DNA from 3 places in the Rahnella sp. BIGb0603 genome. Region 3 is predicted to be linked to each of the others. Evidence: predicted binding sites of a transcription regulator. Region 3 holds the regulator's gene; each other region holds the start of a gene.
The links. Region 3 encodes Fur, which represses iron uptake genes when iron is present. Its sites were predicted from a motif close to ATAATAATGAGAACNACTATCAA; they were not measured.
Positions count from the first base shown of each region.

Region 1: a site for Fur is predicted at 8,734-8,756, ahead of M2403_RS14310 (TonB-dependent receptor domain-containing protein). Genes of this name have one in related genera too.
Region 2: a site for Fur is predicted at 5,017-5,039, ahead of exbB (tol-pal system-associated acyl-CoA thioesterase). Genes of this name have one in related genera too.

Region 1 covers NZ_JANUEX010000005.1:29,745-40,158, reverse strand. The annotation lists gene ampC (class C beta-lactamase) at 1-1,068, shown strand, start outside; gene M2403_RS14350 (hypothetical protein) at 1,211-1,600, opposite strand; gene M2403_RS14345 (ParD-like family protein) at 1,760-2,014, shown strand; gene map (type I methionyl aminopeptidase) at 2,007-2,807, shown strand; gene M2403_RS14335 (glycoside hydrolase family 10 protein) at 2,912-4,264, shown strand; gene M2403_RS14330 (PadR family transcriptional regulator) at 4,328-4,873, opposite strand; gene M2403_RS14325 (tannase/feruloyl esterase family alpha/beta hydrolase) at 4,981-6,711, opposite strand; gene M2403_RS14320 (siderophore-interacting protein) at 6,949-7,761, opposite strand; gene M2403_RS14315 (TetR/AcrR family transcriptional regulator) at 7,937-8,548, opposite strand; gene M2403_RS14310 (TonB-dependent receptor domain-containing protein) at 8,974-10,414, shown strand, end outside.
Region 2 covers NZ_JANUEX010000011.1:114,790-125,203, reverse strand. The annotation lists gene M2403_RS22950 (DedA family protein) at 1-175, opposite strand, end outside; gene metC (cystathionine beta-lyase) at 391-1,584, opposite strand; gene M2403_RS22940 (TRAP transporter large permease) at 1,761-3,053, opposite strand; gene M2403_RS22935 (TRAP transporter small permease) at 3,066-3,578, opposite strand; gene M2403_RS22930 (TRAP transporter substrate-binding protein) at 3,636-4,613, opposite strand; gene exbB (tol-pal system-associated acyl-CoA thioesterase) at 5,134-6,060, shown strand; gene exbD (TonB system transport protein ExbD) at 6,070-6,501, shown strand; gene garD (galactarate dehydratase) at 6,578-8,149, opposite strand; gene garL (2-dehydro-3-deoxyglucarate aldolase) at 8,802-9,572, shown strand; gene garR (2-hydroxy-3-oxopropionate reductase) at 9,556-10,414, shown strand, end outside.
Region 3 covers NZ_JANUEX010000001.1:780,247-790,660, reverse strand. The annotation lists gene nagE (PTS N-acetyl glucosamine transporter subunit IIABC) at 1-119, shown strand, start outside; gene glnS (glutamine--tRNA ligase) at 311-1,981, shown strand; gene M2403_RS03745 (chitoporin ChiP) at 2,450-3,862, shown strand; gene chiQ (ChiQ/YbfN family lipoprotein) at 3,876-4,217, shown strand; gene fur (ferric iron uptake transcriptional regulator) at 4,358-4,813, opposite strand; gene fldA (flavodoxin FldA) at 5,130-5,657, opposite strand; gene M2403_RS03725 (methyl-accepting chemotaxis protein) at 6,068-7,732, shown strand; gene ybfE (LexA regulated protein) at 7,798-8,079, opposite strand; gene ybfF (esterase) at 8,335-9,123, opposite strand; gene seqA (replication initiation negative regulator SeqA) at 9,357-9,911, shown strand; gene pgm (phosphoglucomutase (alpha-D-glucose-1,6-bisphosphate-dependent)) at 9,937-10,414, shown strand, end outside.

The DNA.
Region 1 (10,414 bases), on a different contig from region 3:
CCGGATGTGGAAACTACCGTGAGCCAGGCGATAAAGCCTCTGATGCAGCAGCAAGGCATTCCCGGAATGGCGGTCGCGGTGGTGGTTAAAGGAAAGCCCTACTACTTTACCTGGGGCATGGCTGATGAAGCACAAAAGCGTCCGGTCACAGAAGACACCCTCTTTGAACTGGGCTCAGTGAGTAAAACCTTCACGGGTGTTTTGGGTGGCGTCGCCGTGACGAAAGGCGAGATTGCGCTTACGGATCCGGCCAGCAAATACTGGCACGCACTTAACACACCGCAGTGGCACGACATCACGCTGCTTCAGCTGGCGACTTACACCGCAGGTGGCCTGCCGTTGCAGGTCCCGGATGCCGTCACAGATGAGAAGGCATTGGTACACTTCTATCAGCAGTGGCAACCCCAATGGTCACCCGGAACCGCGCGTCAGTATGCGAACAGCAGTATCGGTCTTTTTGGCTTTTTAGCGGTCAAACCTACCGGACTTTCCTTTGAGCAAGCCATGCAACAACGCGTATTTACGCCTTTAAAGCTCAGCCACACCTTCATTACTGTGCCGGATTCTGCCAAAAGCGCTTACGCCTGGGGTTACCGTGAGGGTAAGCCCGTTCGTGTATCGCCGGGTATGCTGGATGCAGAAGCCTATGGGGTGAAATCTTCGATAAAAGATATGTCGCGCTGGATGCAGGCGAATATGGATCCGCAGGACGTGGCAGATAAGACGTTACGGCAAGCTTTGGATCTGGCACAAACGCGTTTTTATCGCACCGACGCACTCAATCAGGGGCTGGGCTGGGAAATGCTTGACTGGCCAGCTCAGGCTGAGCTGGCAGTAAACGGCGCAGATAACCAGATCGCGCTGGGCCCGCAACAGGTACGGAGTGCGCAGTCGCATCCGCGTGTAAATGCATCATGGGTTCACAAAACCGGAGCGACGGGCGGATTTGGTGCCTATGTGGCTTTTATTCCTGAAAAACAGGCAGGCATCGTTATGCTGGCGAATAAAAATTACCCCAACACTGAGCGGGTAAAAGCCGCGATGCAAATTTTAAAGGCATTGCAGTAATCAGCAATAAGACGATGCGGCACTCCTGTATGAAACCCCGTAACAAACGGGTACCTGTCTGAAATTAAAAAAACCTCCGTTTCTCAACGGAGGCCTTTTCGCTGACAGTCAGTCATGAATAACGACGTGCCCCGGACACAGCTTATTTCGTCGCGCTGGACGCCAGGCGGATCTGAATATCGTTATCGAGGTTGTTCACCCAATGGTTGTAGCTGCGGTGAATTTCACCTTTCTCTGCCAGCAGGTTGGTACTTACCACATAATTAATGGTGTAACCGGTGGTGTTATAGGTGATGCGGATATCCGCTTTGTGTTCACGGTTATTCAGGTGGCCGTTAATCACGCCCGGCGCGCCATCCGTCATTATCCAGCCGCGTTTCTGCCCGGCGTCGATAATCGCCGTGCGGATCTGATTTTCTGAATTATGCGTGGTCAGCGTGGTGTGCGGCGTTAATACCGGCTCGGTACGCGCGCAACCGGAAAGTGCCATGACACAGACAAGCCCAATAAGTAACTTACTTGTAGATTTCATGTGAACCTTATTGATGTGTTTTATACGATAAGAAATTGAAAACTGGCCACAATATACGTCAACGCCGGAAAGGTGTCATGAGCGGCACAGGTTGAGCTGCGGCTTTTTTCCGGTTAGTATATAAAACATATATGTTTCGTATACTACTGAGGCACACTTATGGGCATCATCAAGATTTCAGAACTGATGCATGAAAACTTACGCATCGCCAGCCTGGCTTATACGCGTTCGATCAATGCACAGGCCGAACACTGGATGAAAATTGGCATGTTAATGGAAACCCATCCGGACATGACTCACAGCGAAATCTCCCGGCTGCTGGTGCGATGCAGCATGGAATCCGATGAGAACACCGACAGTTTCCGTACGCTGTTAAACGTGGGCGGCACACACAGGAAGGCAAGTAATGAATAGTGGTTTAGACAGCGCGTATTTTGTTAACAATAACCGGATGATCAAAACGCCGGAAGGGATCAGCAAAGCCCGCATCGCAGGCAAACTGGCCGCCCGGGTTTTGCATATGATCACGCCTTACGTTGTGCCCGGCGTCACGACCAATGAACTGGACCGCATCTGCCACGATTTCATCGTCAACGAATTGCAGGCGATCCCGGCCAATATCGGCTATCACGGTTATCAGAAAACGACCTGTACCTCCGTCAATCATGTGATTTGCCACGGCATTCCGTCCGATAAAGCGCTGAAGAAAGGCGATATCGTTAACATCGACGTCGCGCTGATCAAAGACGGCTGGTACGGCGATACCAGCCGCATGTATTACGCCGGTGAGCCGGGCATTCTTGCCCGCCGTCTGACGGATACCACGTATGAAGCCATGATGGCCGGCATTGAAGTCGTCCGCCCCGGCGCCACGCTGGGTGACGTCGGTTATGCCATTGCCGCCGTCGCGAAACGCGAAGGTTTTTCCATCGTGGAAGAGTATTGCGGCCACGGCATTGGCATGGGTTATCACGAAGACCCGCAGGTGCTGCATTATGGCGAAAAAAACCGCGGTCTGGTTTTGCAGGAAGGCATGCTGTTCACTATCGAACCGATGCTGAACGCCGGTAAAAAGCAGAATAAAGTGCTGCCCGACGGCTGGACGGTGGTCACCAAAGATCACTCGTTGTCCGCACAGTGGGAACACATGGTAGCCGTGACCAAAGATGGCTACGAAATCCTGACGCCGTGGCCTGAGCACGAATAAGCGGAATTTTTACCGCATCCGGATCATGCCCGATGCGATGATAAGCGCCTGACTGGTTGACTTTAATTCGAATACTACGAAAATGTTTTCATTCGAAAAACGACATGAAAGTCCCGGAGTTTATCATCGCTTCTTCCCCTGTTTTGCCCTTCGCAACTCCGGCTAAAAAGTCAGGCGTTCTTATTGCCATGGCGCTGTTACTGGCGAGTTGTTCATCCGCGCCGCCGAAATCACTGGTCACGCCGCTGCCGCCGGTCGCAAAGCAACCTCTTGCGCCTAAAGGTGAGCAGAATAAAGAACCGGTGCGCGGCGTCTGGCTGGCGACGGTTTCCCGTCTCGACTGGCCACCGGTGTCTTCGGTGAATGTCAGCAGCCCCGCACAGCGTATCAGTCAGCAGAAAAAGTCCCTCACCGACAAGCTCGATAATCTGAAATCGCTCGGCATCAATACCGTATTCTTCCAGGTTAAACCGGACGGCACAGCGCTGTGGCAATCCAAAATTTTGCCTTGGTCCGATATGCTGACCGGCACGATTGGCGAAGACCCGGGTTATGACCCGCTGAAATTTATGCTTGATGAAGCGCACAAGCGCGGCATGAAAGTGCATGCGTGGTTCAACCCGTACCGCGTTTCGGTGAATACCAAACCTTCAACGATTGCCGAGCTGAATCGTACATTGTCACTCAGTCCGGCGAGCGTTTATGTGCTGCACCGCGACTGGATCCGCACCGCAGGCGATCGCCTGGTGCTTGACCCCGGCATTCCTGAAGCGCGTGACTGGATCACCAGCATCGTGGCCGAAGTCGTTACGCGTTATCCGGTCGACGGCGTGCAGTTTGATGACTATTTCTATGCCGAAACCCCTGGCTCGGCGCTCGATGACAGCATGACGTTCAGAAAATACGGTCAGGGATTCAGCTCAAAAGCGGACTGGCGTCGCCACAATACGCAGATGCTGATCGAACAGGTTTCCCGCACCGTCCGCCAGCTGAAACCGGGCGTTGAATTCGGCGTCAGCCCTGCCGGTGTCTGGCGTAATCTGTCGTTCGACCCTGCCGGTTCCGACACACGCGGCGCGGCGGCGTATGACGAAGCCTATGCCGATACGCGTCTCTGGGTGAAACAGGGTTTGCTCGATTACATTGCGCCGCAGCTTTACTGGCCTTTCTCCCGCAAGGCGGCCCGCTATGACGTGCTGGCGAAATGGTGGGCGGATGTCGTGAAACCGAACAACACGCGCCTGTATATCGGTATTGCGCTGTATAAAGTGGGCGAGCCGTCGAAGAATGAGCCTGAATGGACCACCGGCGGTGGCGTACCGGAGCTTAAGAAACAGCTCGATATGAATGAATCGTTACCGGGCATCAGCGGCACCATTCTGTTTCGGGAAAATTACCTGAACCAGCCGCAAACGCAGGAAGCCGTGCGTTACCTGAAAAGCCGCTGGGGCCATTAAGCCAGCGCGGATAAAACAAAAAAAGCCCCCTGCAATGACGCCGGGGGCTTTTCGTTTTCAACCTTAACTGCGCTCAATTTCTTTGGTTGCGCGATCTAACGCATCGGTGATTTTATACAGCGTTTCCTGTTCGATCGGCCCTTTCGCCAGCCTTAAATTCAGCGCTGAACGGATATTATTTATCGCCCTTTGCATTTCCGGAATGCTGCGGTTATTTGACAGGATCGCCAGCGAATGCAGCCGCTCAGTCACCGTCGCCAGTAATTCATCCTGCTGGTTAAGCAATATCACACCTTCTGCGGTGATCGTATATTGCTTCTTCCCGCCTTCTTCCTGATTCGCCAGAACCAGTCCCTGATCTTCCAGAAAAGTCAGGTTCGGATAAATAATACTGGCGCTCGGGGTGTATTCCCCTTTGGATAGCTCTTCGATGGCTTTGATCAGTTCATAACCGTGGGCGGAACGCTGTTGCAGAAAATGCAGCATTAATAGGCGGATATCACCGGTTTCGAACATTCTTTCACGACGGTGTTTTTTCGCAGCAATACAGTTTGCTTTGTTGCCGGATCCGGCGGGAGGACGGTCGTTGCCCAGAGGATTATTTTTCATCAGAACCATGGTTAAAATTGCGTAAAGATATCCCCTAAAGATAACGGGTTAAGCCCCCGATCACAATCTCCCCTTCACGTGCGAAGGGGAGCGTTTTTATGATGGCATTAGTTCATGAAAGTAAAAGGCTTATAGAAATCTTCGCCCAGCCAGTGATAAGCCGCAGGCTGCGTCGCCAGCGGCTTGCGCACATAGCTGGCGGCAGAATTCACATCGCCTTTGCCGCTGTACACTGCGTAATCCGGGTACGGGAAAACCGGGCGAGAAGCGGTATCTGCCGGGATTTTCTCCAGACGGATTTCAGTTGCTGGCTTTTTACCGCGTTCCGGCAGCGGTTGCCCGAACGACGTTTTCTGCTCTTTTGCCGCCTGATACGTGGTGATGTTATCCGGCGCAGTGCCCTTTTCCACCCAGTTCATCATAGGTGTGAGGAAATCCACCAGGCTCGGGCCTTCACCGCCGGAGCAGTGATGCACGCCCGGCAGTAGATACAGACGCTCAAACTGATCGCGGCTCGCCGCCCCCATGACGTTGCCGACGGCCTGATGATAAGCCACGGAATTGAGCGGTGAAATGTGCTGATCCGCCCAGCCGTGCCAGATAATCAGCTTGCCACCGGCGGCTTTAAACGCCGTCAGATCCGGGTTGGTCGCGTCATAAAGCGGATGCATTTTGCGCAGTTCGTCAAACGCCGCTTCGGTGAACTTCACGTCTTTTAACGTAAAATCCGCTGGCGGATTTTTCTCGTAATTCATGTATTTAAGCGACGACAGCGCGATCATCTGGCTGAAAATCGGGTCGCTGGCTTTTTCCGGCACAAAGACACCTTCCCACGCCAGTTCTGAACCCGGCATCGGGCCGCCGACAATCAGTTTTTTGCCGGTTTTCGGATCTACAGGCCCCGCATACAACCGGTTCAGCGCCGTCAGTTCTGCGGTGGATAAACACGATCCCTGCGGCGTGGCCGGATCGGTTTTACACGCCAGAACCGAGGTGTCGAAATGGCAACTTTGCGGGTCGGCAATCAGGCCATCGGTCTGACCATCCCGCGCGTCGCATTGTTTGAGCACGGCGTTGTGGATCAGCGGCAAACGCGCGGCCAGCAGCACCGGTTTGCCGTCAGGCCCGGTATTGGAAAGCGCCTGCCAGGCGTGATAAACCGCATTCTGCGACTGGAAATTCATCGCGGCGGCACCGGCAATAATCCCGTTGAAATCATGCGGGAAGCGCTGCGCTTCCATCAGGGCTTCACGGCCACCGTCCGAGCAGCCGTTAAAATAGGAATACGCAGGCGCGCGGCCATAGAAAGCCGTGATCAGCTTTTTCGACACTTCCGCCGTCAGATGCTGGCTGCGGTAGGCGAAATCCACGCGTTTCTGAGGATCCTTACCAAAGTCACCTTCCTTCATGGAATGGCCCATGTCGGTGGCGGCCAGAACAAAACCGTTGGTATTTAAGGGCGTACAACCCGCTGCTGCGCCGATTTGCAGCTGAATATTCCCGCAAAGGCCGCCGCAACCGATTTGCATATAGCGTTGCTGCCACGATGAAACCGGCAGGATCACCTGAAAACCGATCTCAGGATGCAGATTGCCATCGACTTCACAGGCCGCTGCGCCGTTCACGGTGATTTCTTTGGCAGTCGTGATCCGGCTGCCTTCGCCGCCAATGTCGGTCAGCGAAACGTCGGCAAGTTTTGCGCAGGACATCACCGGCCTGACCACCTCCCGCGCAGGCGCTGCGGGATCAGCAGCGATACTGAAAGAGGAATATCCGGCTAACAGCAGAGGTAACAGACAAAGCGCCCGCCAGCGCCCGTTGAGGCTTTTTAATTTCATAACCATTCCTTTGAATAAAGATTCAGAATTTGTCATAAGAATTATAATGATGGCAGAAATAATAAATAATGGCGTTCAGGGCGGCTGCCGTAATGATTTGCGCGGCAGTTGCAACAAAGTATTAATTCGTAGCGACTGAAATAAAAGACCGCAGATAACAGGGAAAATACGTTCTGTTATCTGCGGGAAAATATTCCGTCACGCTTGACAGGGGTAAATCAGTTCCGGCGCAGAAAATTATTTCGCGTGCCAGTACGCCACGCAGCGGACAAAGTTTGCATCCAGCCCGCGGGTTTCGGTGAAATAATCACTCAGGCCTTTGACGAATTTCCCTTCGCCGGTGGCCCAGACGTAATAGTCATTTTCAGGCAGCATCAGACTTTTCAATTTCTGCACAACCGCATCATCTTCGCGATAGCCATTATGCTCATCGCTGACGATCCACTCGACGTTGAAATCTTTTGCTTCATCCAGATAACTGATGCAGCTCACGTCCTTCACTTTCACCAGTACGGTGATTTTTGCGTTTACAGCCGCCTCTTTCAGTTCACGCAGGCGGCGCTTTACTGCCGGAAGACCGGTTTCATCGCAAAGATACAGCTGCCACCGGTAGGTCGTCGGAATAATCAGGGAACCGCGCGGCCCGCCAATGATCAGTTTATCCCCCGGTTTGGCATTGTCGGCCCATTCGCTGGCCACACCGCCGTCATGAATATAAAAATCCAGCGTCAGTTCGTTAGTTTGCGCATCAAAATGCAGCGGTGTGTATTCACGGTTAACCGGACGCGGGCCTTCGCCCCAGGCAATGCCGTCTTCTGTGGCGGTCGGCGGAACAATCATGTCGCCCGGATTTGCCGGGAAGAACAGTTTGATGTGATCATCAAAACCGCGGGACGTAAAACCTTTCAGCTCGTCGCCGTTCAGTACAATGCGTTTAAAACAGCCGGAAACCGTTTCCGCGCTTTTTACCGTGATGTGGCGGAAAACCAGTTCGTTCTTAACGCGCACCGGCAGGTTGGCGGCGGAAGATTCAGTGCGTTTGTGTTCCATATTTTTTCTCTCAAGGTGGCGAAACTTATCATCGCGAGCCCGCTCAGGACGTGAATGATTCTCAATTCAGTGAAAGATATATCTTAGTAATATTTTATGCAACGACTTCAAAAAAAAACCGACCATCGTGAAGAAGGCCGGTTGGCGGTTTGTGCAGCAGAACGCACCGGGTGGATTAACGCACCGCGCCGCGCAAAAACATATCGACGGCGCTGCTCACCATCTGGCGGATTTCCGCAATTTCCAGCGGTGCCGGATTACGCTGATAGACGCGCGTGTTGGTTTGCGCCGTCACCAGCGCCAGAAACTGTAAGGCGCGCAGATGCGCATCGGCCTGCGCCAGTTGCCCTCGCTCCATCGCACTGCCCAGGAATTTTGCCAGGATATCGACGCTCTCCCGTGGCCCGGCGTCATAAAACAACGTGCCGATTTCGGAATGCCCGGACTCGGCGATCACCATGCGATACACCGCCAGCGCGGAGACATCATTGGTCAGCACCAGCAACATTCTTTCACCAAAACGGGTGAGGATGGTTTCAAGATTGGCATCCGCCCACGTTTGGGTCAGATCGCTGACGGCGTCGGAAAGATGCCCGGTGGCATAGGCTTTCACCACCGCCACCAACAACGCTTCTTTCGACGGGAAATAGCTGTAGAGCGTGGCCTTTGAACCGCCGAGACGCCGGGCGAGCTCATTCATTGACGCGCGTTCGTAACCGGTTTCCTGAAACAATTGCGCTGCGGCATCGATAATCGCCTCCCTGCGGGCTTCGGTGCGGACTTTCATCTTCCCTCCTGACGTTGCTATTACGGCCACGGCCAAAAACCGTCGCGGCGAAACTGTACAGTACAGTTCCCTGATGTCCCCACTCTAACGACGGGTTTGTGCCTTGTAAAGCGACCGGCGTAGCCCATTTTTCAGAACGAAGTGCAAAGATTTCGTTAAGAAGCGCATTTTTATTTACCAATTTGTTGATAACAATTATCAGTATCATTATCATTCGCACAAAGCTGAAATGGGTAAGGACGGTAATTAAACCCATATTTTATAAGGACAACGGCTTTTTCACGGAAGATTAAAGCAGATGACAAGCGCGTCTGAATTTGTCGAAAGGCAGTAAATGCGAGCAGAACTTAAAAAAATTAGTGCAGGACTAAAAACAAATGTTCAAATCCTTTACACAGCAGGGTTTGGTGAAAAACGTCATTTTCATGGGGACGATTCTCACCACCACCTTTAACGTAAACGCAGCGGAAGCCGTTAAAGACAACACCGATCTGGCACAGAACAAAGCGCAATCTACAGAAACCATCAAAAAGAAACCGGTGGTGCGCAGTGCGAAGGATCTGGCACAGAACAATGAAGAAGTGATGACCGTCACCGAGACCCTGCCGGATAAAACGCCGGGCTCAAAAACCACCATCACTGCGGCTGAAATGCAAAAACGTGGCGGTAACGATTTCGGTACCATCATGCGTTATGAGCCACTGATCACCGCGACCGGCTCAAGTGGCGGTTCCGGCAACGGCAAAAGCGGCTTCGACCGCAGCGGTTACACCGGCTATAACATTCGTGGTCTGGAAAGCAACCGCGTCAGCATCGACGTTGACGGCATTCCACAGCCAAGTGCTACCGGCCGCAGCTACGCCAGCCGCGCTGGTTTAGGCACATCCGGCATCGGCCGTGATTACATCGACCCGTATATTTACGGCCAGGTGGATATCGAATCCGGCGCAACGTCAGCCGAACGCGCCAACACTTCCATCGGCGGCGCCGTTTCCTTCCTGCCAAAAACCGCAGACGATTACCTGCGTCCGGGCAAAGAAACCTATTTCGGTTACCAGTCTGATTATGATTCTTCAGACCGTTCATGGCACAACGGCATTACTGCCGCTGCCGGTGACGAAACCCTGCGTGGCCTTGTGGCGATCAGCCGCCGCGACGGTCAGGAAACCAGCAACAACAGCGGGACGCACGACGCTTATCCGGCGAACTGGCACTCTAACGCCATCATGACGTCCGGTATCTGGCAGCCAAACGACGAACATAAATTCACCGGCACGCTCGATTACTACGAGAAAATCAATCACACCCATTACGACGCGTGGAACAGCGCTGGCAGCTCCATTCTGGGTACCGCACAGCAGCAAAGTAACACCCGCCGCTGGGGCGCAAGCCTGAAAGACGAATGGACACCGTTCAACGATTTCGCTGACGCCGTGGTCTCCAAAGTCTATTACCAGTACACCCAGGCGCATGACAACACGTACATGCCGAACGCCAGCAAAGAGATGATGAACGTCTATTCCGATTACGACGTCAGCACCTATGGCGCGGAAACCAGCTGGCTCAAAACGCTGGGTCGCCACGAGCTGAGTGCCGGGATCAACGGTCGCATCTCTAACACTGAACGTCCGTTCCGCGAAAGCCCGGACCAGAGTGTTTACACCACCATCATGCAGCCGGAAGCCAACAGCCGTTCTTACGTTCTCGGCGGTTTCCTGCAAGACACCATGAAGTTTGACCTTGACGGCCATAACTTCGGCATCGTGCCTGCGGTGCGTGTGGCGTACCAGAATACGAAAGCGACAGACCTGTCCGATTTGTCTAACAGCACCGTGTCTGAAAGCCAGGTTTCTACTTTGTACGGTA
Region 2 (10,414 bases), on a different contig from region 3:
CACCGGTCAGCAGCAGAAGGCTGTCGCCCGGCAGGAAAGAAGCGGGAAGAAGTCCGTTTTCAAGAAACAGCGTCGTGAACAGTACAGCGTAGATAACCCAGAGAAGATTCGGGTCGGCGAGCATACTGAAATCATGCCGCCAGAGTGCATGAAAAATGTCGCAAATAACTGCCATATTCTGTCCTGTTGCTAATCATTAAAAACTGTCACTTGCCAGTGTACCAAGGATCCCTTGTTCGTATGTTGATCTGAGGCGGCTGTAAAAAGACAGAACACTCCGGCGATAGTTCACCGGAGCTATAGGTAGAGCTTACAGATTATTCTCATTTTGCGAATGAAAATCCGACAGATACCTTACCGATCTGGGCGGTGTGTCGCAATCTCTCCCGCTCAGGCCGCCGCAATTCTTTCAAATGCGGCAGAAAGGTCGGCAATCAGGTCATCGCTATTTTCCAGCCCGATGTGAAGACGCACCAGCGTACCGGTAAAATCAACGGTTTCTGCCGGACGGATCGCCTGAATTTCTTCCGGCTGATTGGCCAGAACCAGCGATTCAAAACCGCCCCAGGAATACGCCATGCTGAAATGTTCGAAGTGATCGAGATAGTCGGAAAGCTGCTGTTTGCTCAGGCGCTGCTTGAGGATGAACGAGAACAAACCACAGCTGCCGGTGAAATCGCGCTTCCAGAATTCGTGGCCTTTGCTGCCCGGTAACGCCGGATGGTTTACGGTTTCCACTTCCGGCCGCTCTGACAGCCACTTCGCAATACGAATGCTGCTTTCTTCATGCTGTTTCAGCCGCACGCCCATCGTCCGCAGTCCGCGGCTTGCGACATATGCCGTATCCGCATCGACCATTTGCCCCATCAGATATGAATGCTCGCGCAACTGTTCCCAGCAACGTTCGTTGGATACCGCCGTACCAATCATGGCGTCGGAATGGCCGACGATATATTTGGTCCCGGCCTGAATGGAAATATCGATATCAAATTCCAGCGCCTTGAACAGAATGCCGGCCGCCCAGGTGTTGTCGATCATAATCACCACGTCCGGAGATACGGCGCGCACGGCTTTCACCATCGCCGGGATATCCGGCACTTCCATGGTTATCGAGCCCGGTGATTCGAGGAAAACGACTTTGGTGTTGGGCTGCATCAGCGAACCTAACTCCGCGCCAATGTCAGCACGGAAATAGGTGGTGGAGACGCCGAGTTTTTTCAGCACTTTTTCGCAGAAATCTTGTGTGGGTTCGTAAGCGGAACCCGCCACCAGAATATGGTCGCCGGTGCCCACAAACGACAACACCGCATTGCTGACCGCCGCCGCGCCGCACGGATAAAGCGCGCAACCCGCGCCGCCTTCCAGCTCAACCATCGCCTGTTGCAGGGAGAAATGCGTCAGGGTGCCGCGGCGTCCGTAAAACAGCTCGCCGTTGGCGCGGTTGGCGGTGGCGTGTTTTTTGTCGGCCACGGTTTCAAATACCAGTGATGACGCACGCTGGATAACTGCATTCACTGAGCCTTGCGTAAACTTCTTGTCCCTTCCGGCGCTGACCAGCGCGGTTTCAATTTTTTTAGACGACATAATCCGTATTTCACCCTGTTTGTAGCGCGGCACACTGTGGCATCCGCTGATATGCAATTAACTTAACATGATGAATTTCAGGGATCAGGCTTTTGGCGGGTGGATGAGAAAATTTCAGCAACACGGTCAAAAAAAGCCCGTCTTCACGACGGGCAAGGGAGAAACACGGGCTGGCGTCAGCCGGTATAAACGCCGAAAAGTTTGGGCAGGAACAGCGAAATGGTCGGGATATACGTCACCAGCATCAGCACCGCAAACAGCACGCAGTAGAACGGCAACATGGCTTTCACCACTTTTTCGATGCTCTGCTTACTCACTGCACTGGCGACAAAGAGCACCGAACCGACCGGCGGAGTGATCAGCCCGATCCCCAGATTCACCAGCATGATCATGCCGAAATGCACCGGATCAATGCCGAGTGATAAGACCACGGGCAACAGGACAGGCGTGAGGATCAGAATGATCGGTGCCATGTCCATGAGTGTGCCGATCAGCAGAAGCATGATGTTGATCCACATGAGGATCACGTATTTATTGTCGGAAATGGAGGTGAAGAATTCAGTGATGCGCATCGGCAGCTGCATGTAGGTCATCACCGCGCCAAAGCTGGCGGCAAAGCCAATCAGAATCATCACGATGCTGACGGTTTTTACCGTGCGGTACATCAGTTTCGGCAGTTCGCTCCATTTATAATCGCGGTAGATAAACATAGTGACGAAGAACGACCATAAACAGGCGATGGCTGCGGATTCCGTTGCGGTAAATATCCCGCTGAGAATACCGCCCATGATGATGACCACCGTCATCAGCCCCCACAGTGTGTCGATAAAAATCTTCAGTGCCTGACGGAACGGCACCCGTTCGCCTTTCGGATAACCGCGTTTGTGCGCGAATAATACGCACATCACCATCAGCGTCAGGCTGAGCAGCAAACCGGGCAGAATACCGGCGATAAACAGCGCGGCAATTGAAACGGTGCCGCCGGTGGCCAGTGAGTAAATCACCGAGTTATGGCTGGGCGGCGTCAGAATAGCCTGCACCGAACCACTGGCTGTGACGGCAGCGGCGAAATCGCGCGGATATCCTTTTTTCTCCATCTCCGGGATCATCACCGAACCAATTGATGCGGTATCCGCCACCGAAGAGCCGGAAATCGCCCCGAAAAATGTCGATGCCACGATGTTCACCAGCGACAGACCGCCGCGGATAAATCCGACAAAAATATATGCAAAACTCACCAGCCTGCGGGCAATGCCGCCTTCGGCCATAATCGCACCCGCCAGAATAAAGAACGGGATCGCCAGCAGCGAAAACTTGTTCACGCCGTTAGTCAGCTGAATCATCAGCGCTTCAAACGGCAGATCAATCCACCACGCGCCGGCCAGCGCGCTAAGCCCGACGGCATAGGCGACCGGTACGCCAATCGCCAGCATCGCCGCCAGCGTTAACAACAAGATTAATGCATCCATATCAGACTCCGGTCAGGCGTCAGAATTGCCCAGCATCACGACAGGCCGCTGGTGCTGCGGTCCGGCAATGATCTGCTCAATGATGAATAACAGCGTCAGCGCAGAACCTACCGGCAACGGCAGATAGGTTTGTCCGGCAGTCAGCAGCGGGAACTCCGCGACCGGCTGCTGCCAGAGTTCACTGCACAATTGCAGGCTGTACCAGAAAATAAACACGCTGATCGCCAGCATCATCAGGTCAGCCAGCAAGGCAGAGAATTTTTTCATCGCAGGCGGCAGACGGTCGGTGACCATGGCGACGACAATGTGCGAACCCGCGCGGTAGCTGACGGCGGCACCGATAAAGGTGAATGTCACCATGCACATAATCGCGATGGGTTCAGGCCAGGAGAGGGCGCTGTTCAGGACGTAGCGGGCGAAAATACCGATGGGAATGACCGCCACCATCAGCAATAAAGCCAGCCCGGCCAGCCACATTGCGCCACGATAAAAGATGTCCATCAGGGTGTGATAACCGGAAACCATAAGTTCCTCCGCTGAAGTGTCGGGAAAGAGGCAGCGGACGCTGCCCGGTTCAACGAATTACTGAACGTCAGCGATTTGCTGCATCAGTTCCTGATGGTCTTTACCGAATTCATCGCGCACGGATTGCGTGGCTTTCACGTAGGTCGCCGGATCGATATCCTGGAATTTCACGCCGCCCGCTTTCATCGTCGCCAGCGCTTTCTCGTTATAGGCTTTCCACAGCTCGCGCTGCTCGTCCTGCGCCTCTTTGGCCAGTTTGAGGATCAACTGCTGGTCTTCGGGTTTCAGCTTGTCCCACTTCACTTTTGAATACAGGAACAGCTCCGGAATGATGAAGTGGCGGCTGTAGGTGTAGTTTTTCACCACCGGCAGGTAGTTGTGCGCGACAAATGTTGGCGGGTTATTTTCCGTGCCATCGATAACCCCGGTTTGCATCCCGCTGAACACCTCACTGACGCCCATCGCCACCGGGTTTGCGCCCATGGCTTTCAGCGTCGCCAGCGCAATCGGGCTGCCCTGAACGCGGATTTTCATGCCGTGCAAATCTTCCGGTTTCACCACCGGTTCTTTAGTGATCAGGTTACGTGTTCCGCCGTCCATCCAGCCGAGAAATACCAGACGCGAGTTGGGATTGCTGGTGATCTTGTCGCCGATTGATTTCCCAATCTGGCCGTCCAGCACCTTATGCATGTGGTCTTCATCGCGGAAAATATACGGGAGGGTGAATACGTTGATTTCAGGGAGAATCGAGGCAACCGGCGTCATGGATACGCGGATAATATCCAGAGCGCCCAGTTGTGCCTGCTCGATTTCCTGTTTTTCATCGCCGAGCACACCGCCGGGGAACGTTTTGATTTCCAGGCGTCCGTCGGTTTGTTGTTGCAGCTTTTCGCCCATGTGCTGAACGGCGACCACATTGGGATAGCCCTGCGGATGCACATCGGCGGCTTTCAGCGTTTGCGCGGCAAGAGCAGGGGGAAATAACAGGGTGGCGGAACTCAGGCAAAGGCTGAGAAGTGCTTTCTGCATTTTCATCAGTTTGTCTCCAGGGTACTCGGTAAGGGAAAGAAAATGAGAGCAAGCGTCGATCAGGGCGAACGGAAGAACCGGCCTGTTCATTATGAAAAAGGTCTAAATAAGCTTTTAAATTATAGGGATACAAGACGTGCCGGTGTGCGGTCTTCGCCTGTGCAAGCACCTTATCCTATTTTGTGTTGTGCGGTATTTGAGCGTTATCACAAACTCATAACAAATGTAAAAAGGTGTTACTTAATATTTAAAACGCTGTTTTGCCTTTAGTAATGAAAGTCAGATGATTGATTTACCATGTGATTTTTGCAGGAAATGTGATGAAGGTGGAATTGTTCATCCTTTATGCAAACCCGATAAACCTTGTCATCTGTCAATGACACGCGGGCCGCGAGGCGCGACAATGTAAATAATAATGAGAACGACTATCAATTAGGGCTTTTTCTTTGATATCATTCGGCGTTATTCATTCCTTCTACACACTGATTCTGGCTGGAGGCGACGCGTGAAAACGGCTCGCAATAAGATGAAAGAGGCGACTTCACTACTGATGTCGTTAATGTTGGTTGCTGGCTTAAGCGGCAACGCGATGGCCGCACCTGCGACGCCTGCGGCACAAGCCGTGACTTCTGCGGCGGCTCAACCTGCAACGGCTGACACCCCGGCACCGGCTTCAGCTGATGCGACCCCTGCTCCGTTAATGCAACCTGCGCCGACCGAAGCGACGCCTGTCATTCCTACCGATTTGTCTGTATTAGGCATGTATCACCACGCTGACGTGGTGGTGAAAACTGTGATGATTGGCCTGCTGCTGGCTTCCGTCGTCACCTGGGCGCTGCTGTTTAGCAAAGGCGCTGAAGTCTTCAGCGGTAAACGGCGCATGCGTCGCGAATTCGATGCGTTGTCTTCCGTGCGTACGCTGGATGAAGCCGCTGAGCAGGCCGAAAGCTTTGCCGCCAGCAGCATCAGCGCGCAGATGATTCGCGATGCGCAGAACGAACTGGAGTTGTCTGCCGGTTCCACCGACAACAACGGTATTAAAGAACGTACCGGTTTCCGCCTTGAGCGCCGCGTCAGCGCCGCTGGCCGTTACATGGGGCGTGGCAACGGCATACTGGCGACCATCGGGGCAATTTCTCCGTTCGTCGGCCTGTTCGGTACAGTCTGGGGCATCATGAACAGCTTCATTGGTATCGCGCAAACGCAGACCACCAACCTTGCGGTCGTCGCACCGGGTATCGCTGAAGCCTTGCTGGCAACGGCTGTCGGCCTGATTGCTGCGATCCCGGCCGTGGTTATCTACAACATTTTCGCCCGTACCATTACCTCTTACCGCCATCAGGTAGGCGATGTGGCGGCGCAGATTATTCTGTTGCAGGGTCGTGATTTGGATCTGGCTGCCAGCGAAGGCGATGCGCCACGCGGTCAGACAGGCCAGTTACGCGTAGGATAAGAACAGATTATGGCTATTCGGTTAAACGACGATATCGACGAAAGCGGTGAAATGCATGACATCAACGTCACGCCTTTTATCGACGTCATGCTGGTGTTACTGATTATCTTCATGGTGGCAGCGCCGCTGGCTACCGTCGATGTGCGGGTAGACTTACCGGCCTCGACGGCAAAAGCGCAGCCGCGTCCTGAGAAGCCGATCTTCCTGACGGTGAAATCTGACAAGCAGCTGTTCCTCGGCGATAACCCGGTAAACAGCGACAACCTGACCGCGATGCTTGACCAGCGCACGCAGGGTAACAAGCAGAGTACGATTTTCTTCCGTGCGGATAAGACCGTGGATTACGAAACGCTGATGAGCGTGATGGATAACTTGCGTAAAGCCGGTTATCTGAAAGTCGGTCTGGTCGGTGCAGAACAGACCGGTGCTGCGGTGAAATAAATCCTGACGCCCCAGACGCACAAAAACAGAAAAGGCCAGCATTTGCTGGCCTTTTGCTTTCCTGAAACACTAAAACTCAGGTCACCGGCGCCGGGTTAAACACCGCCAGCGCATTGTGGATGCCCCAGGTGTCTGACCAGGTTTTCTTACGGCCGCTGGCGATATCCAGAATAAAGCGGAACAACTCCCAGCCGACGTCTTCGATAGTCGCATCACCGGTTGCGATCGTCCCTGCGTTGATGTCCATCAGGTCATGCCAGCGGTTTGCCAGCGTGGTACGCGTCGCCATCTTAATGACCGGAACTGCCAGCAGGCCGTAAGGCGTACCGCGACCGGTGGTGAACACCTGCACGGTAATGCCTGACGCCAGTTGCTGCGTACCGCAGACAAAATCGCTGGCAGGTGTGGCGGCGTAGATCAAACCTTTTTTCGTCGGACGCTGTCCGGGTGACAGAACTTCCGAGATAGCACTGGTGCCGGATTTGGCGATCGAGCCGAGCGCTTTTTCGACCACGTTCGCCAGACCGCCTTTTTTGTTGCCCGGCGACGGGTTGGCGCTGCGATCGGTCTGGCCCATCGACAGGTAATTATCATACCAGGCCATTTCTTCCAGCAGGCGTTTCCCGACATCCACGTCAGCCGCTCGCGGTGTCAGCAGATGGATGGCGTCGCGGACTTCGGTGACTTCGGAGAACATCACGGTCGCGCCGCAGCGCACCAGCAGGTCCGATGCAAAGCCGACTGCCGGGTTCGCCGTAACGCCCGAGAACGCGTCACTGCCGCCACATTGTGTGCCGACGACCAGATCCGACGCCGGGCAGGTTTCGCGCTGGCGGCTGTTCAGGCGCTGAAGATGGAACTGCGCGACGGTGAGAATATCGTCCACCATCGACTGGAAGCCGACGTGCTGTTCATCCTGCAAACGCACGATGTGGGTGTCATCGAGCGAAATCGCCTGCACGTCCGGCGTACCTTCCAGCAAACGTTCCGGCTGCAATTTCTCGCAACCCAGCCCGACGACCATCACTTCGCCGCCAAAATTCGGGTTCAGCGCCAGATTGTGGATAGTACGGATCGGCACAATGGCCGCGGGCGCGTTGATTGCCACGCCGCAACCGTAAAGGTGATTGAGTGCAACAACGCCGTCGACATTGGGGAATTTTGGTAATAAATCACGCTCGATGATTTTCACCACGTAATCCACTACGCCCGCCACGCAGTGAACGCTGGTGGTGATCCCCAGAAGGTTCTTCGTGCCTACGCTGCCGTCATCATTGCGATAACCTTCGAACGTATAACCTTCCAGCGGCGGCAACGGTTGCGGGACACGTGTCGCCAGCGGCAGACTGTTGAGTTCCGGCGCAACCGGCAGCTCTACCAGGGATTCATCAATCCAGCCGCCTCGCGCGATATCCCGAACGGCATAACCAATGACTTCACCATAACGAATTATATCGCCGCCTTTCGCAATAGGGGTTAAAGCCACTTTGTGGCCTTGCGGGATATGCTCAATTAATTCCAGACCGTTAGAAAATCGGGTGCCGGCTTTTAAACCATTGTCATTAACAATAATAGCAACGTTATCGCTTTCATGAACCTTTATAAAAAGCGCTTCGGTAGCATGTTCTTTATCTTTATTACGTGACATAACTGTCTCCGCTTTATTAAATATCCTGAAAGAAGGCTTCAGGTAATTCTCTGAACGTTACGCTGACACTCTTGCTGTCCGTACGGAAGAGGGAGTTCATTATAAAGGACTGATGCCGGAAGCTCATTGTGCAACTGACCAGCTTTTTGCCCGCAGAGCGTTATTCTGTGGGGCAGGTGACAGATTAAATGTGATGAATATCACCCTTTGATTTGCAGGGATATCCGGTTTTCACAATCTGTGATTCTCCTCCCACGCTGATGTGTGTATGCAAAAGAATAGTCACAATAACATCGTGCATTCTTGTGCGATTGCACAGTGTTATTTTGAGCCCTGTTTTTTATACTGTATTGGCTCTCAGGAAGCATTTTGGAACACCCTGTGGGTTAATTTAACGCAAGGATAAATGCACGAAACGCGGGTTTTATATAAGTTTTTTTCGCAGGAAATAATAGAAAATAGAAAAATAAAACAGTATTCCAAAACTGAATTTTTTCCTGCGAAAAATTTTGCATAAATAGTGTGATGTGCAACATGAGAGTTCAGCTCCGGCCCGATGCTGCTGAACCTAAGCGTCTGAAACTCGAAAACAGTAAATTGCGATGGCGGGTTTTCCGGGCACTCCGGCTCCCGCTCCATAACGAGGTTAGAGATGAGTAATCAAATGATTCCAAACCGGTTTCGCCAGGACTTATTGCAAGGGAAAACCCTGATTGGCTGCTGGTCAGCGCTGTGCAATCCGATCTCCACAGAAGTGCTCGGTGTGGCGGGTTTTGACTGGCTGCTGCTTGATGGCGAACACGCGCCGAATGATGTCACGACGTTTGTTCCGCAGCTGATGGCGCTGAAAGGCAGCCGCAGTGCGCCGGTTGTGCGCCCGCAATTTAATGATCCGGTCGTCATCAAACGCCTGCTGGATATTGGTTTCTATAACTTCCTGATCCCGTTTGTTGAAACACAGGAACAGGCCGAACGCGCCGTGGCGTCTACCCGTTATCCGCCAGCGGGGATCCGCGGCGTTTCGGTTTCTCATCGCAGCAATATGTTCGGCACCGTGCCGGATTATTTCACCAGCATTAACGACAACATCGCGGTTATGGTGCAGATCGAAAGTCAGCAAGGCGTCGACAACCTTGATGTGATTGCGGCCGTTGACGGCATCGACGGCATCTTTGTCGGCCCGAGCGATCTGGCAGCGGCCATGGGACATCTCGGTAATGCCGGACACCCGGAAGTTCAGGCGGCAATCCGTCACATTTTTGAACGTGCAAAAGCACACGGCAAGGCCAGCGGCATTCTGGCACCGGTTGAAGCGGACGCACGTCGCTATCTGGACTGGGGCGCAACCTTTGTTGCCGTCGGTAGTGATTTAGGCGTTTTCCGCGCCGGTACTCAGGCGCTGTGCGATCGCTTTACCCAGTGAACCGGTCTCATCACATCAATATAAAGAGGATACCCGAATGAAAATTGGCTTTATTGGTTTAGGCATCATGGGCAAACCTATGAGCAAAAACCTGCTGAAAGCAGGTTATGAGGTTGTCGTGATGGATCGTAATCAGGACGCGGTCGGCGAAGTGGTGAAACTGGGCGCAACGTCCGCGGAAACACCGAAAGCGGTCGCTGCGCTCTCTGACGTCATCATCACTATGTTACCGAATTCACCGCAGGTCAAAGAAGTGGCGCTGGGCGAAAATGGCCTGATTGAAGGCGCGCGTCCGGGTACGATTTTCATCGACATGAGTTCTATCGCGCCGCTGGCCAGCCGTGAAATCAGCCAGGCGCTGGCCGCGAAAGAAATCGCGATGCTCGATGCGCCGGTTTCCGGCGGCGAACCGAAAGCCATCGACGGCACCATGTCCGTCATGGTCGGCGGAGATAAAACGGTCTTCGAAAAATGCTATGAAATCATGAAATCCATGGCCGGTTCCGTGGTGCATACCGGTGATATCGGCGCAGGAAACGTCACCAAACTGGCGAATCAGGTCATTGTGGCGCTGAACATTGCGGCGATGTCCGAAGCGCTGGTGCTGGCGACCAAAGCGGGCGTGGATCCTGATTTAGTTTTCCAGGCGATTCGCGGCGGTCTGGCGGGAAGTACGGTTCTGGAAGCAAAAGCGCCGATGGTGATGGATCGCAACTTCAAACCGGGATTCCGTATCGATTTGCATATCAAAGATTTAGCCAACGCGCTGGACACTTCTCACGGCGTCGGCGCGCAACTGCCTCTGACCTCGCTGGTCATGGAAATGATGCAGGCACTGAAAG
Region 3 (10,414 bases):
GCTCAATGATTAGCCCGGTTGTGGTCAGCAACATCGATGATTACACCGGTGTGATTTCACTGGCCAGCGGTTCAGTCGTAGCCGGTCAGACCAAACTGTTTGAGATTCAGGGTAAATAATTTCCTGACGCTGATTCAGTTGAGTTAAGTCTTAGCGGGAAGAGAGCAATCTCTTCCCGCTTTTTATTGTTTACGGACACGCGGTATGCAGATAACCACTATTTTATGCAAGTAACGGTTGTTTCCCGACGTGGCTTGTTGGAACATAACAGGTTATCTGTAGAGTCAATGTTGCGTAGAGGAATTGCACAATGAGTGAGGCTGAAGCCCGCCCAACAAATTTTATCCGTCAGATTATTGATGAAGATCTGGCGACCGGGAAACACAATACCGTTCATACCCGTTTCCCGCCCGAGCCTAATGGTTATCTGCATATCGGCCATGCGAAGTCTATCTGCCTGAACTTCGGTATTGCGCAAGACTATCAGGGGCAGTGCAACCTGCGTTTTGACGATACCAACCCGGCAAAAGAAGACATCGAATTCGTTGAGTCGATCAAACACGACGTCCAGTGGTTAGGTTTCGACTGGAGCGGTGATATTCACTATTCTTCCGACTACTTCGATCAACTGCACGGCTACGCGCTGGAGCTGATCAACAAAGGTCTGGCTTACGTTGACGAATTGTCTCCGGATGAAATCCGCGAATACCGTGGCTCACTGACGTCTCCGGGCAAAAACAGCCCGTACCGCGATCGCAGCGTAGAAGAAAACATCGCGCTGTTCGAAAAAATGCGCAACGGTGAATTCGCTGAAGGCGCGGCGTGTCTGCGTGCAAAAATCGATATGGCTTCGCCATTCTTCGTGATGCGCGATCCGGTTATCTACCGTATTAAGTTTGCGGAACACCATCAGACTGGCAAAAAATGGTGCATCTACCCGATGTATGATTTCACCCACTGCATTTCCGATGCGCTGGAAGGGATCACCCATTCGTTGTGTACGCTGGAATTCCAGGACAACCGTCGTCTGTATGACTGGGTTCTCGATAACATCACCATCCCTTGCCACCCGCGTCAGTACGAGTTCTCCCGTCTGAATCTTGAATATTCCATCATGTCCAAGCGTAAGCTGAACCTGCTGGTGACGGATAAGATCGTCGAAGGCTGGGATGACCCGCGTATGCCGACCGTTTCAGGCCTGCGTCGCCGTGGTTACACTGCTGCGTCTATCCGTGAATTCTGCCGTCGTATCGGCGTGACCAAGCAAGATAACAATGTCGAAATGATGGCGCTGGAATCCTGTATCCGTGACGATCTGAACGAAAATGCGCCGCGCGCCATGGCTGTCATCAATCCGGTTAAAGTGATCATTGAGAACTTTACCGGTGAAGATGTGCAAATGGTGAAAATGCCTAATCATCCGAGCAAACCGGAGATGGGGACGCGCGAAGTGCCGTTCACCCGTGAGATTTATATCGATCAGGCTGATTTCCGCGAAGAAGCGAACAAGCAATACAAACGTCTGGTGCTGGGCAAAGAAGTTCGTCTGCGCAATGCGTATGTCATCAAAGCGGAACGCATTGAAAAAGATGCCGAAGGCAATGTGACGACGATCTTCTGTTCTTACGATATCGAAACGCTGAGCAAAGATCCGGCCGATGGCCGCAAGGTAAAAGGTGTGATCCACTGGGTTTCTGCGTCTGAAGGCAAACCGGCGGAATTCCGTCTGTATGACCGTCTGTTCAGCGTCGCGAATCCTGGCCAGGCAGAAGATTTCCTGACCACGATCAACCCGGAATCCCTGGTGATCGCGCACGGTTTCGTTGAGCCTTCTCTGGTGGCTGCACAGGCTGAAATCAGCCTGCAGTTTGAACGTGAAGGTTACTTCTGTGCTGACAGCCGCTATTCCAGCGCTGAAAATCTGGTCTTCAACCGTACCGTTGGCCTGCGTGATACCTGGGAATCAAAACCCGTCGCGTAAGTCACCGATGAACGATTGCTAAACGCAGCTCCGGCTGCGTTTTTTTATGTCTGAAATTCACGGAATTTTCTTTTTCATCGCGAATTAATGCGTTTTTCATGTTTGCTTTTTAGGACCTTCCTTTCCGAATATCAGCGTGCTGAAACGTTTAAGTCAATACGGTTTTTACTTAATTATCTGTTTTAGTTATCGATTGTCAGAGTCCACTGATTTAAACCTTCGCATTCCTCGTTTGTAACACTTTTTCATCTTTATGTGCACTTTGTCATACTTCAGCTATCAGGGTTTAATTACCCATTGATAATTCGCGTCGCGAAAAATACTCTTAATCCTGCTTTATACGGTTACGCCTCTGGCGGCCGCTTTTAATACCCGTTTGGGTTTTGCACGTTTTTTTAGTCAAAATGAGGAATTTCTATGCACAAGCACCTTAACAGGGGCAGGGGATCGGCTTACCTGAAACCTGTGATGTACACGCTGGCTGGCACTTTGTTGGGCGGCGGAATGATGTTCCCTGAAGAGGCCAGAGCGGCTGGCTTTATTGATGATTCGACGCTGACCGGCGGTGTGTATTACTGGCAGCGCGAACGCGACCGCAAAGATTTGAACAAAACCAAAGAAGAAACCCGCCCTGACGGCACAAAAGTCACGGTGAATAACCCCGATTACGATAAATACGCCACCAACCTTTCGCACGCGACCGCCAACCTGAACCTTGATTTCTCTTCCGGCTATGCCTGGGACATGTTCGGTATCGACGTCGCCGCATTTACCGCGATCGAATTAGCCGAAGCCAGCGACAGCGGTCATCCGAACGAAATCGCGTTCTCCTCCAAAAACCATGCGTATGACGAAGACTATTCCGGCGATAAAGGTGGCGTCAGCCTCTACAAAGCGGCCGGTAAATTCAAATACGGCGGATTCTGGGGCCATGCTGGTTACATTCAGCCCACCGGACAAACGCTGATCGCCCCGCACTGGAGCTTTATGCCGGGTACCTATCGCGGTGCCGAAGCCGGGTATAAACATGATTTTGGCGATCCGGGCGAACTGAGTTTCTCCTACATGTGGGCAGATGAATACAAATCGCCGTGGCATCTGGAGATGGATGATTTCCGCCAGAACGACAAGAAAACCGGTGTTTCCTATATCCACTCGCTGGGTGCGAAATACGACTTCAAAAATGATCTCGTACTGGAAGCGGCATTCGGTCAGGCAGAAAGTTACGTCGATCAGTACTTCGCCAAAGCGTCGTACAAAATTGATCTGATGGGCAATCCGCTCACCACCAGCTACCAATTCTATGGTGCGGAAGATCGTATCAGCAACCAGAACGATCCGAACAGCCTGTATGACGGTCTGGCCTGGTTGCAGGCACTGACTTTCGGTTACACCACCGGCCAGTTCAACTGGCGTCTGGAAGGGACGATGGTCAAAGCTGAGGGGAATCAGGGTTATTTTTTACAACGCATGACCCCGACGTATTCTTCTTCTAACGGACGTCTTGATGTGTGGTGGGACAACCGTTCTGACTTCAACGCCAACGGCGAAAAAGCGGTGTACGCAGGCGTACTTTACGATCTGGCGAAATGGGATCTGCCGGGCTTCGCAGTGGGCGGTTCTTATGTTTACGCGTGGGATGCCAAACCGAGTACCAATCCAATCTATGATCAGAGCCAGCGCCTGAAAGAAAGTGCCTGGAGCCTTGATGCGCTGTACACCATTCAGGAAGGGCGCGCGAAAGGTACGCTGTTCAAACTGCATTACACCCAGTACGACAACCACTCGGATATCCCGAGCTGGGGCGGCGGGTACGGCAACATTTTCCAGGATGAAAAAGACGTGAAATTCATCGTTATCGCTCCATTCACTATTTTCTGAGGTCGCTATGTCGATGAAAAAATTACTGATGATTGTGGTTTCCTCCGTTGTGCTGGCAGGTTGTGCGCCAACCGCGGATCAGGCTCAGATTTCTCAAACGCGTGAGGCATACAGCGCGTGTATTAATTCGGCAGAAGGCAATCCGGACAAACTGGCCTCCTGTCAGGTATTGCTGAACAAGCTCAAACAGGAAAAAGCCCACCAGAAATTTGCGGAACAGGAAACGGTTCGTGTGGTGGATTATCAGCGCTGTCTGACGGCGCGTAAGACCGGTGACGGGCAGGCGTATGCGGCGGATTGCGGCAAGATCTGGCAGGAAATCAAAGCCAATAACGCACCTAATCCGGTTAACTAAAAGCAGGGATCTGAAACAAGCACCATCATGGAACGCAAAACCCCGGCTTGCCGGGGTTTTGCGTTTTAACTCTCATCCTGGAACACAGACATAAAAAAACCGCCTTTCAGCGGTTAATTTATTCGGACTGACCGTGCAGATTACTGCGCAGGTTTGTCATTGTGCAAAGATTCATCTTCGCGGCAATCGCCCGCTTCACAGTGTCCGTACAGATACAGACTGTGGTTGGTCAGTTTAATACCGTGTTTCTTCGCAATCTCACGCTGACGGCCTTCAATGTATTCGTCGCGGAATTCAATAACGCGGCCGCAATCAAGGCAGATCAGGTGATCATGATGATGTTGCTGAGTCAGTTCGAAAACAGACTTGCCGCCTTCGAAGTTATGACGGGTGACGATACCGGCATCATCAAACTGGTTAAGAACACGGTAAACCGTGGCCAGACCAATTTCTTCGCCCATATCAATCAGTTGCTTATAAAGATCTTCCGCACTAACGTGATGACCTTCCGGCGCTTGCAGCACTTCCAGGATTTTGAGGCGCGGAAGCGTGACTTTTAAGCCGGCTTTCTTCAGTGCGGTGTTGTTGTCAGTCATGCGGATTCAGTCCTGTTACTATGTGCTAATCAAGTTGAGGCATGCAGCCTGTGGCATCGGCGGCACAAAAATTTGTCGTTTAAGGATTCTTCGTTTAAGGGAAGTGTGCCGATTCTCAAAAACGTAGCCTGTTAATAAAGATCACAAAATGCCTGTCACATTCAATAATGCAACGACTTGATCGATAGAAAAAACAGATGAACTCAGTGTACCTTGATACCACCGAAAGTTACAATTTTGTAGCGGTTAAATTGTTAATTTCAGTAATAGTTTGGCCCTTCAATTGTAGAATAAATCCTCAGGGCCAACAGGGTTTTTAGCCAATAATTTCTGAAAGGCTCAGTTCTTCTGTGATCTGTTTGACCCATGCATCAACACGTTCGTTGGTCAGTTCCGGCTGACGATCTTCGTCAATTGCCAGCCCGATGAAGTGCGTATCATCAGCCAGACCTTTTGAAGCTTCGAAGTGATAGCCTTCAGTTGGCCAGTGACCTACGATCACCGCGCCGCGTGGCTCGATGATGTCACGCACGGTACCGAGCGCATCACAGAAGTATTCGGCATAGTCTTCCTGGTCGCCGCAGCCAAACAGCGCAACCAGCTTACCTTCGAAATCTATCTCTTCCAGCGTCGGGAAAAAGTCGTCCCAGTCACACTGCGCTTCACCGTAATACCAGGTTGGAATACCGATCAGCAAAATATCGAATTTTTCCAGATCCTCTTTGCTGCTCTTCGCAATGTCATGCACCTCTGCAACATCTTTACCCAATTGCTTCTGGATCATTTTCGCGATGTTTTCGGTGTTACCTGTATCGGATCCAAAGAAGATACCTACTACGGCCATAAGATTACCTAACCTCTTGTTCTTAATGAAGTGCTCTGCATTGCAGGCAATAATAACGCAGATGATAGCAAACTCGCGCGGCGGAGAATATGTTTCAGCTCGCCTTCTTAACTGGTGAATAAGTTTATCGGGCAATCTTTTTAAGTGTTATCGCCTTCGTGTGCTTTTAATAACCTCAAACTTATTGAGGGCAAAAGCAAAATTAAGAAATAATTCCCGCCACTCCTTAAGTTTGCCCGTTGAACGCCGATAGATGATGCGAGAGGAATCTCAACATAATAAAGAAATCGATGCCCGGAGAGGTGTTCAAACATGTCCGGGGGCAAACGCCTGCTGGCTACCTGTCTTGATTCTCCGCATCCCCGTCAATCCTCAGACCAGAAACAGTCCTGTTTCGAGAGAGGCATATCGTGCAGTTTTTAAAAAATATTACCATCAGGGCCGCATTATTAACGATTCTGGGCATTTTTTGCGTCATGTGGGCGAGTGTGTCTATTTACACCGTCACCTCCCTGAATACGCTGACTCAGAACACCCAAAACAGTACCGAACTGGTCAACAATATGGCGCTGATCAATAAAGGAAATGATCAGTACTTTCGTACCGTGACACGTTTAAGTCGTGCCGTGGGGCAGCTCCAGGCGGATCCGTCAAAAGGGCAGGAAATTTTTGATACGGCAAAACAGTCACTCGATGGTCTGTCACAGGCGCTGGCGAGTTTCAAAACGGCTCCGCATCCGGGATTAGATGAAGCGTCAGTTCAGGAACTGGTCTCCAGTTGGGAAAGTCTGGTCGCGCAAGGCGTTACGCCGTTATATTCAGCGGCCATCGGCAAAAATTTCGATGCCTATAATCAGCTGGCGAACGATACCGTTCCAGCGCTGAGCCGCAATTTTGGTGCCTCAATGACGAAAGTCAGCGGGCAGATTGCGGTCGATTTCGAGGCGGCGCAGACCAAATCAAACCATCTGACTTATTACAGCAAAGTTATTCTGCTGACGGCTTTTTCTCTCGGCCTGCTTATTTTGCTGCTGACCGACCGTTATCTGGTGATGGCACTGGTGAAACCGCTGGATAAAATCCGCGATCATTTCGCCGTAATTGCCAGCGGCGACCTGACGCATTATCTGGAAGAGTTCGGCAAAAACTGCGCGGGTAAACTGATCCCGTTGCTCAACGTTATGCAGTCCAGTCTGGAAAATACCGTTCAGACCATCCGCAACTGTACCAACCACATCTATCAGGGCGCGTCCGAAATCTCTGCCGGGAATAATGATCTGTCTTCCCGAACCGAAGAACAGGCGTCTGCACTGGAAGAAACGGCAGCCAGTATGGAAGAACTGACTGCAACGGTAAAACACAACGCAGACAATGCGCATCACGCGAGCCAGCTGGTGATGGAAGCGTCTTCTACCGCGCAAAAAGGCGGTAACATTGTGGCTGACGTCGTCAGCACCATGAAAGATATCTCCGGCAGCTCGAAGAAAATTGCAGAGATCACCTCGGTTATTAACAGCATTGCCTTCCAGACCAACATTCTGGCGCTGAATGCCGCGGTAGAAGCCGCGCGCGCAGGCGAACAGGGGCGTGGATTCGCGGTGGTTGCCAGTGAAGTCCGAAATCTGGCCCAGCGCAGTGCGCAGGCGGCGAAAGAAATCGAATCACTGATCAGTGAATCCGTTTCCCGCGTCGACAGCGGTTCAAAACTGGTGGAAAACGCCGGTCAGACAATGAACGAAGTGGTGCGTTCAATCACGCATGTCACGGATATTATGGCGGAAATCGCTTCGGCGTCTGATGAGCAAAGCAAAGGCATCAGCCAGGTTGCGGTAGCAGTCACACAAATGGACAGCGTAACGCAGCAGAACGCCGCACTGGTGGAACAGGCTTCACACGCGGCGGTTTCGCTGGAAGAGCAGGCTGCATTGCTGAACAACGCCGTCGCGACGTTCAAACTCAAAGACAGTATCACGAATGTCGGAAAACGACCCGCCAGCGTGGTTTCTCAGCCGTTGTTACGGCCTGCAACCGGTGTAATGACATCGAAAAGCAGTGCAAACTGGGAAACGTTCTGAGATGAGAGTTAAGGCGTAAAAGGAAAGAAAACAGGCGGATAACCGGGAGGTTATCCGCTTTTTTATCAGCCTTCCTGACCGTTAAGATGCGACAGCAACATCTCTTCAATCAGTTCGCTACGACTGATATTGCGTTCTTCTGCCAGCTTATTGAGGGTATCAACAGCATCGGCGTTCATTTTCAGCTCTACGCGACGCAGACCGCTCGCTTTATCGCGGCGTAACTGGTTGCGCTTGTTGATCCTGAGCTGTTCATCACGGGAAAGCGGATTAGTTTTTGGACGCCCCGGACGGCGGTCATCTGCGAACAGATCAATCGTCGTGCGATCCAGTTGTTCTTTTGCCATAGGTAGCGGTACAACCAGGGAAGTTTTTACATCGGAAAACGGCAAGCCGATTCCTGACGAGCGTTTCACACATTTCGGGCTAAGAAACCCTGACCCAATTTACCCCCCGTAACTCACTTCGAGTAAAACGGGGCGGCAAAATTATAGCGCGCAATCATACACTGGCGCGCCTGGGGTTCACAACGCCTGATTGCCCTGATTTCACGTTAACTTTCGAAGTTGTGCAGACTTTTTGCACAATTTATCCCCAGGATGTTAAACCGACGGCGAATCGATGAAACGATGCACAGCGCGCAGGACGGCGTCGGGTTTTTCTGCGTGCACCCAATGACCGGCTCCGGCGACTACATAGGCTTTTGCCTGCGGGAACTGGCGGCCAATATCTTCGCGATACGCATCCTGCACATAAGGCGAATCCCCGCCACGGATGAACAGCGCCGGACGATCCGACGCCGGAACCTCTTCCCAGCCGACAATTTTGGCATACTCGTTCAGCAGAACCGGCACATTGAAGCGCCATTCTCCCTGCTGGAAGGATTTCAGCAGAAACTGAATCACCCCGTCTTCCTTTATATACTCACGCATACATTCGGTAGCGGAGGTACGGTCGCGCAATCCGGCCCCGGTGACGGCATTAATCGCAGCAAAAATCTCATCGTGACGGCGCACGTGATAATCCACTGGCGCGATATCAATGGCGATGAGCTTCTCAATTCTGTCGGGAATCAGCGCCGTCAGCGCCATAGCCGCTTTCCCGCCCATGGAATGGCCGATTACGATGAATTTTTGGAAACCGACTTCATCTAACGTTTCCATTAAATCCTGCGCCATTGCGGCGTAAGACATCTCCGGCGAACGCCCGGATTGCCCGTGATTACGCAAATCAACCTGCAACACTCTATGCTGTTGTTTCAGGTCGCGGGCGAGAACGCCCAGATTATCAAGGGTTCCGAACAGTCCGTGGATCAGGAGAACCGGCAGCGCATCGCTGCCAGCGACTTCAGGTTCTTGCAGGCGATAATGTAATTTCATGGCGAAGTTCATACAGATAAACAATCTCATTAGGTTATCATGAGTAGCGGATGATTTTTTTAAAACAGAAAGTTTCTGCCAGATGCCTGAGTGGGATTTGACAACGTGGAACAGAAGGCGAAGGCAGCGAAAACGGGAAGTAATCTGCTTTTTGCTTAGCGACGCAATTCACCTGTTCGTAAACGCGTAGAAATTTGTATAATCCTTTTGAATGAATTTAGTAGAAAAAACAGTACTGGATAAAGATGAAAACTATTGAGGTTGACGAAGAACTCTACCGCTACATTGCCAGCCACACGCAAGCAATCGGTGAAAGTGCGTCTGATATTTTGCGCCGTATGTTGAAATTTACTGCTGGCCAGACCGCTCCTGCCGCGCCAGTAACATCCGCCGTTATTGCCGGGACCGTCGCACAGGAAAAACCTGTTGCCGCCGCCGCGCCGACGTCGCGTGATAAAGTCCGCGCCGTTCGCGAACTGTTACTGTCTGACGAATATGCAGAGCAGACCAAAGCGGTTAACCGCTTTATGCTGATCCTGTCGACCTTGTATTGCCTGAACCCAAAAGAATTTGCCGCTGCGACCGATTCACTTCATGGCCGCACGCGTACCTATTTTGCCGGCGACCAGCAAACCCTGCTGCAAAACGGCATTCATACCAAGCCTAAACACGTTCCCGGAACGCCGTATTGGGTTATTACTAACACCAACACAGGTCGCAAACGCAGCATGATCGAACACATCATGCAGCTCATGCAGTTCCCGGCGGAACTGACTGACAAAGTGTGCGGCACCCTCTAAATTTCAGCGTAAGGGAGAAGCGCCAGTGGCTAATCACCCCCGTGCAGGGCAACCTGCTCAGCAAAGCGATTTGATTAATGTGGCGCAGTTAACGTCACAGTATTACGTTCTGCAACCGGACCCGCAAAACCCGGCCCATGCCGTGAAATTCGGTACGTCCGGTCACCGCGGCAGTTCGTTGCGTCACAGCTTTAATGAAGCGCATATTCTGGCGATTGCGCAGGCGATTGCTGAAGTGCGTAAAGAGCAGGGCACAACCGGCCCGTGCTATGTGGGGAAAGACACCCACGCCCTGTCCGAACCGGCGTTTATCTCTGTGCTGGAAGTGCTGACGGCGAATGGCGTAGATGTCATTGTGCAGGAAAATAACGGTTTCACCCCGACTCCGGCGGTGTCTCACGCGATTCTGACCCACAATCTCAACGGCGGCGCGCTGGCGGATGGCATCGTCATCACGCCTTCGCACAACCCACCGGAAGATGGCGGTATCAAATACAACCCGA